DNA from 3 places in the Sorangium sp. So ce1014 genome. Region 3 is predicted to be linked to each of the others. Evidence: riboswitches for the same ligand, from Rfam matches in the RefSeq annotation. Region 3 holds a riboswitch; each other region holds the start of a gene.
The links. Region 3 has a riboswitch for cobalamin ahead of WME75_RS20365 (ribonucleoside-diphosphate reductase subunit alpha). Riboswitches for the same ligand answer to the same signal wherever they lie in the genome.
Positions count from the first base shown of each region.

Region 1 (2,258 bases), 4.9 Mb from region 3:
GAGCCCCGCCCAGAGGAACGCGAAGAGCAGGAGATCGCCCTCGAAGCCCGCGAACAGCGGCCCCGTGTCGTGGCGCCCCGCGTCCTCGGCGACGCGGCGGATCACGGCCTCGTCGACCCCGTCCCAGGAGGCGTTGCCGCACGCGACGAGCCAGAGCGCGGCGGCAGCCGGGAGCGCGGCGGTGAGCCGGAGCGCGGCGGCGAGCCTTGGCGCGGCGGCGCGCGCGCGCCGTGCGAACGCGGGCAGCGCGCGCTGCGCGACCCGCCGCGTCACGACGCCCCCGCGGCGAGCGGGACGACCCGGAGCCGCTCCAGGATGTCGGGCCGCCGGGCGCGCAGGAAGACGAGGGCCCCCGCGGTCATGGCGCCCTCGAGGAGGCCGAGCGGCAGCTGGGTGGGGACGAAGGCGAGGGCGACGCCGGTGAACATGGACGTCACCGACCCTTCGCCAGCGAGCCCGAGCGCGAGCTCGAGCGCCGTGGTCGCGTACGTGGCCCAGTCCGAGGTCACGCCGGCGAGGAACCCCGCGACCCAGAGGCTCGCGCCGCAGCGCTGCGCGAGCCGGAAGGCGAGGTACCCGGTGAACGCGCCCGCGATGCCCATCGACGCCACGTCGGCGCCGAGCGTGGTGAGCCCGCCGTGCGCGAGGAAGAGGGCCTGGATGAGGAGCGCCACCACGGTGACGAGGACGGCCATCCAGGGGCCGATGAGCACCGCGGCGAGCCCGGTGCCGCACGGGTGGGAGCAGGTCCCGGCGGTCGGCACCGGCACGGGCATGCACGAGATCGCGAAGACGGCGGCGGCGACGAGGCCGACGAACGGCTTGTAGAAGACGTCCTGCTGGGTGCGCTGCCGGAGCAGGTGGAGGGCGATCGCGACGAAGGGCAGGGCGATCGCGTTCCAGACCGCGCACCAGCCGAGCGGCAGGACGCCTTCCGCGAGGTGCATGGCGGCCGCGGGCCGGGCCGCGAGGAGCGTCACCAGGAACACGCAGGCGATGGACACGGCACGGCCGTGGGGACCGAATTCGGCGCTCCGGGTGAGGTCCGCACCCGAACGCCACGAAGACGTGCGCAAGCTGCACCTCGTGGGGGGCTCGGGTAGGTCTCCCGGCTCATGGGTTCAGGGAGCTGTTCGAGCTCCCAGCGCTGCGTCCACCTTCCCAGGCCCGTTCATGAGGCCCAGTGGTCTTCGGAGGCAGCTCCCCACTCACGGTGGCGGTACCGCGCCGGTTTTGCACCGGCTTCCCTGTTATGCCCTGAGGGCACCCGAGGCGTAGATTGTCAGATGGATCTCGGTAGTCCCGTTTCGCGCCCGGCGTCAAGGACGTCGCGCCGCGATCGCGGGGAGGCGCTCGTCTCGCGGCGCGGCGAGCGGACGGTCCCGGCGCTGCCGCGGTGTGCCGTGCGCTGATGGCGCCGCCCTGTCGAGCCGACCGGCAGCGCCACACGGGATCGCGCCCTGTGCAATGGTGGAATCGGAGGCGCGGACGAGAAGGAGAAGGAGAAATTGACCGAGACGCACGAGGCAAAGCTTTCTCGAAAATGCTGCAAGCCTTGTGCTTCTGTAGTTAAAGTCTCTTTACTTGTTCACCTCAGGGTCGCTGCTGGCTCCGGCGTCCTCTCGGGGCGGCGCCGCCCCGTGCGCGCGGCGCGGGTGCTGGGCCCTCTCGGAGCGTGCGCGCCTGGTGCGCGCAGCGCCCGCTCCGGTGGTTTTCTCGCGGCAGTGTGCCTTGTTCGTCCTGGCTCTTTACTTGTGAGCAGGTGTTCCGTGCCTGGCTCCCTTTGTCGCGGCGCCTGCCGTGAGAGGGGGCGGCGGGCTCTCGTGTTCTCCTTTCCGAGAACGCGAAAATGGACTCCACCGGAGGCTGTCTCCCGTGCACGGGTATGCCCGGCTCGAACGCGCATTCGCGGGAATGGGCGGCGTCTGCGCTGTGCGGTCGTCTGGCTGTCCTCGTGCCGGGCGCAATTCGCTCACCCGCGTGCATGCCTTGCACTTTGTTATCGACAACCTGCCCTCGGGTGCCACACTCTGATCACCGCATGCGCACCGGCGCGGTTTCCCCCCCCGGCCCGGAGCGCGTGCGGGTTTTCTTGAGCACCGCGGCGGACGTTCACCACGTCGCCGCGGTCCCCCTGCCGCGGTCATGTCTGGCCCCCCTCCAGCATGATGCGCGGTATTTTTTTGCCATCTGGCGGGCGGCTCGGAAACTCACTTTCCAATGAATGCGGCCTGGGATTTCGCCAGGAAAGCCTTCAT
Region 1 is NZ_CP150356.1:403,835-406,092, forward strand. It holds gene WME75_RS01610 (hypothetical protein) at 1-273, opposite strand, end outside; gene WME75_RS01615 (energy-coupling factor ABC transporter permease) at 270-1,004, opposite strand; cobalamin riboswitch at 1,082-1,286, opposite strand; gene WME75_RS01620 (enoyl-CoA hydratase/isomerase family protein) at 2,211-2,258, opposite strand, start outside.
Region 1: it holds a riboswitch for cobalamin, as region 3 does, so the genes downstream of both, WME75_RS01615 (energy-coupling factor ABC transporter permease) here and WME75_RS20365 (ribonucleoside-diphosphate reductase subunit alpha) in region 3, are expected to answer to the same signal.

Region 2 (2,258 bases), 3.8 Mb from region 3:
CTTGTTGATGACGACGATGATCGGGAAGCCGCGCTGGAGGCACTTCGAGAGCACGAACCGCGTCTGCGGCAGCGGGCCCTCGGCGGCGTCGACGAGGAGCAGCGCCCCGTCGGCCATCATCAGCGTGCGCTCGACCTCGCCGCCGAAGTCGGAGTGGCCGGGCGTGTCGACGATGTTGATCTTGACCCCGCGGTACCGGATGCTCGTGTTCTTCGCGAGGATCGTGATGCCGCGCTCCCGCTCGAGGTCGTTCGAGTCCATGACCCGCTCGGCCACGACCTCGTTTTCCCGGAAGGCGCCCGACTGGCGGAGCATGTGATCGACGAGGGTCGTCTTCCCGTGGTCGACGTGGGCGACGATGGCGATATTGCGGAGGTCATTACGCGGCATATATACAGCGGCGGCCGTTTAGCACGCGTTCCACGGAGGAGCGAGCCCATCCTCGCTAGAGCTCGAACGTTCGGCCCGCCCGCGACGCGAGCGCTGCGAGCCGAGCGGGCGAGGTGAGCGGGAGCGATTGACAGCCGGAGGGGCGCCACCGTAGGGTGCGCCCGCGCTGGTGCCTGGGCGCCTGCCCAGGCTGAATAGGGAACCCGGTGAAATTCCGGGGCTGCCCCGCAGCGGTAAGCGAGAACGACCTCCCACGAAGCACTGGCCCGCGAGGGCTGGGAAGCGGTGGACAGTAGGAACCCGGCCCGGCCGGAGCGCTCGCGAGCCCGAAGACCTGCCAGCGCCCGGCGACGGGGAGACATCCGATGCCGGTTCGACCTGGGAGCCTCGAGGGAGGCGGTTAGGTCCGAGCCGGTGCATCTCTGCGCACGTCCCGGATCCCGAACCGCCCCCCGCGATGCCTCCTGGTCGCCCGTGGGGGCGAGGGTCGGTCCAGCGCATCGCGCCGGATTCGCCTTTTCCTCCTCGCGGAGCTCGACACGAGCGGCCCGCCGCCGCTCCGCGCGATGGCAGCGAAGGAGGACACGAATGCTCCGCGAGACGGTCACGATCGGTCACGAACACCGCCATCCGCTCGGTCGGATGGCCGCACTGGCCCTCTTGCTGGCCACCGCGCGGCCGGCGCGCGCCGAGGTCGAGCCGCCGGAGGCGCCCGCGGACGGGGGCGCGCTCGAGGTCACGGTGCAGGCGGAGAAGCCGGGCAGCGAGGCCGCCTCGCGCGTCTCGGTCGGGTACCGCGAGCTCGAGCTCCGGCCGAGGCTCCGGCCGGGCGACCTCCTCGAGGCGGTCCCCGGGCTCTTCGCCGTGCAGCACGCCGGCGGCGGCAAGGCGAACCAGTATTTTCTGCGCGGCTTCGACGCGGACCACGGGACCGACGTCGCCTTCTTCGTCGACGGGGTGCCCGTCAACCTGGTCAGCCACGGCCACGGGCACGGCTTCACCGACCTCTACTTCATGATCCCGGAGCTCGTGACAGGGCTCGACGGCTACAAGGGGCCTTATTACGCGAGCATCGGCGATTTCGGCACGGCGGGCGCCGTCAACCTCCGCTTCGCCGAGAAGCTCGACGAGAGCACCGCGCAGCTCAGCGTGGGGCAGTACGGCATCCTGCGCGGCCTCGTGATCGCCTCGCCGGATCTCGGCGACGATTGGCGCGCGGTGGCCGCGGCGGAGGTCTACCGGAACGACGGGCCGTTCCTCAATCCGGAGCGGCTCGAGCGCTTCAACGTGTTCCTGAGGGCGACGCACGACCTCGGCGGCGCCGGGAAGGTCCAGATGACCTGGATGTCCTACGGATCGACCTGGTCCGGCTCCGGCCAGATCCCGGCGCGCGCCGTGTGCGGCGAGGGCGAGCAGGGCGGCCTGAACCCGCCGCCCTCCGCCTTCGGACAGCCGTGCATCGACCATTTCGGCGCGGTCGATCCGACCGAGGGCGGGTCGACCGCGCGGCACATGGGGTCCGTCGCCCTCTCGACCGCGTGGCGGGACGCCGACCTGAGCGCGATGGCCTACCTCCTCGGCTATCGCTTCACGCTGTACTCGAACTTCACGTTCTTCAGCGAGGACCCCGTCCACGGCGATCAGATCGAGCAGAACGACGACCGCACCGTCGCGGGCGCAGAAATCCGGTTCCGCAAGCAGCTCGAGCTCGGGGGGGCGAGGTTCACGACCTCGCTCGGCGCGCAGCTCCGCGCGGACGGGATCGACAAGTCGCTCCACCACGACCAGGCGCGCGAGCGGCTCGAGGAGAGGGACCGGACCCACATCGACGAGGGCCAGATCGGCGTCTACGTCGAGCAGGACGCCCG
Region 2 is NZ_CP150356.1:1,496,021-1,498,278, forward strand. It holds gene typA (translational GTPase TypA) at 1-390, opposite strand, end outside; cobalamin riboswitch at 554-734, shown strand; gene WME75_RS05655 (TonB-dependent receptor) at 979-2,258, shown strand, end outside.
Region 2: it holds a riboswitch for cobalamin, as region 3 does, so the genes downstream of both, WME75_RS05655 (TonB-dependent receptor) here and WME75_RS20365 (ribonucleoside-diphosphate reductase subunit alpha) in region 3, are expected to answer to the same signal.

Region 3 (2,258 bases):
GCTGGGGGTGCCGGGGGCGACGGCGGCACTGGCGGAGAGCACGCCACCGGCGGCGCAGGGGGTTCAGGCGGGGCGGGCGGCGCTGGTGACGGCGGCGCTGGTGACGGCGGCGCTGGCGGCGGGGCCGCGGGCGGCGGCGGCGGCGGCGGCGAGGGCTGCACGGGCGCGGAAACGGTGTTCGCCTCCGAGGTGGTAAGCCACCTCTTCGGGCCGGGCCAGACCTATGGGCAGGACAGATTCCCGGGCATCGCCTTCGGTCCTCCCAAGGGCGGGGGTTGCTGCGCTGGCTCGACCGACGTGGTGTCTCTCGGCAACGGCGGCACCGTCACCTTCGGCTTCTCGGGCAATCTCATCCTCGACAGGCCAGGACCGGACTTCATCGTCTTCGAGAACGCGTTCCAGACGGGCCCGACCACCGTGTTCGCCGAGCTCGCGACCGTGGAGGTGAGCCAGAACGGCGTCGACTGGATAGCCTTCCCGTGCACGGCCACGGCGGCCGCCTACGGCTCCTGCGCCGGCTGGCACCCCGTGCTCGCGAACCCCGACACGAGCTCCATCGATCCGACCGACCCCGAGGTCGCGGGCGGCGATCTATTCGACCTCGCCGACCTCGAGCTCAGCTTCGCGCGTTACGTGCGGATCACCGATCGGCCGGACTTGACCGGCGCAACGGGCATCTTCGATCTCGACGCCGTGGCGATCGTAAACGCGTCCTGCCCCTAGCTCTACCTCTGCTGCGGGAAGTCGGCCGGGAAGCGAACCGCAATGACGCCAAGGAACCAGGAAGCAGTGAGGAAAGCAGAACGGGGGAATGCCGGCCCACCCCCAACATATCGCTTGACCAGCGCCGCGCACCACAATATGTAGTACCTCGTGTTGGTGCCTCGGGCTTCGGTCCGGGGCTCAAAAGGGAACCCGGTGCGAATCCGGGGCTGCCCCGCAGCGGTAAGCGAGAACGATCTCCACGACGAGCACTGGCCTCCGGGCTGGGAAGCGGTGGACCGTAGGAACCCGGCGAGAGCCGGAGCGCTCGCAAGTCCGAAGACCTGCCAACATCCTGCGTCGGGGAGACATCCCGCGCCGGTTTGACCTGGAAGCCTCGTGGGAGGGCGGTAGGTCCGAGCTGGCGCCGACTCTCGCGCTTGTCCCGGTTCCGACCCCCTCCCGCGTCGTCTTCCTTTCGCCCGCGGGGGCGAGCGGTCGGTCCGAAGGCTCTCTCCTGAAGAGCACGCGCCCCGTGCGCATCGGCTGGCTTCTTCGCTCTCGCGGCATCGACGCGAGCGGTCCGGGACCGCTCCGAACGAAGCACGACGAGGAGGATTGCCATGCTGAGCGATACGTCGATGAGGAGCAACGGCGCGGCGCCGTTGCGCGCGCTCCACACGCCCCACACGAGCACCCGCGGCGCCGAGGACGCACTCCCGCACACGACGATGCGGGTGAAGAAGAGGAACGGATCGAGCGAGCCTGTCGACGTCAACAAGATCGTCCGGGCCGTGAGCCGCTCTTGCGCCGGCCTGTCCGACGTGGACGCGCTCCGCGTCGCGACAAAGACCATCAGCGGCCTCTACGACGGCGCGACGACGCGCGAGCTCGATCAGCTCTCCATCCAGACGGCGGCCTCGCTCATCGCCGATGAGCCCCAGTACGCGAAGCTCGCGGCGCGCCTGCTCGCCACCTATATCGACAAGGAGGTCCGCAACCAGGAGATCCACGCCTTCTCGCAGTCCATCGCCCTCGGGCGGCGGCTCGGCCTCATCAACGAGCGACTCCACGGCTTCGTGGCGCAGAACGCCCGCAAGCTGAACGACACGATCGAGCCGGGGCGGGACAACGAGCTCGAGTACTTCGGCCTGCGGACCCTCTACGATCGCTATCTGCTCAAGCACCCCGAGACGCGCCTCGTCGTCGAGACGCCGCAGCAGTTCTTCCTGCGCATCGCGTGCGCGCTTTCCGAGACGGCGGCGCAGGCCATCGAGCTCTACCGGCTCTTCTCGTCGCTCGACTACCTCCCGAGCTCGCCCACGATGTTCAACGCGGGCACGGGCCACGAGCAGCTCTCGAGCTGCTTCTTGCTCGACTCGCCGGAGGACCACCTCGAGACCATCTACCAGCGCTACACCGACGTCGCGATGCTCTCGAAGTTCTCGGGCGGCATCGGGCTCGCCTACCACCGCGTGCGGTCACGCGGCTCGCTCATCGAGAGCACCAACGGGCACTCCAGCGGCATCGTGCCGTGGCTCAAGACGCTCGACGCG
Region 3 is NZ_CP150356.1:5,336,245-5,338,502, forward strand. It holds gene WME75_RS20360 (hypothetical protein) at 1-723, shown strand, start outside; cobalamin riboswitch at 861-1,068, shown strand; gene WME75_RS20365 (ribonucleoside-diphosphate reductase subunit alpha) at 1,326-2,258, shown strand, end outside.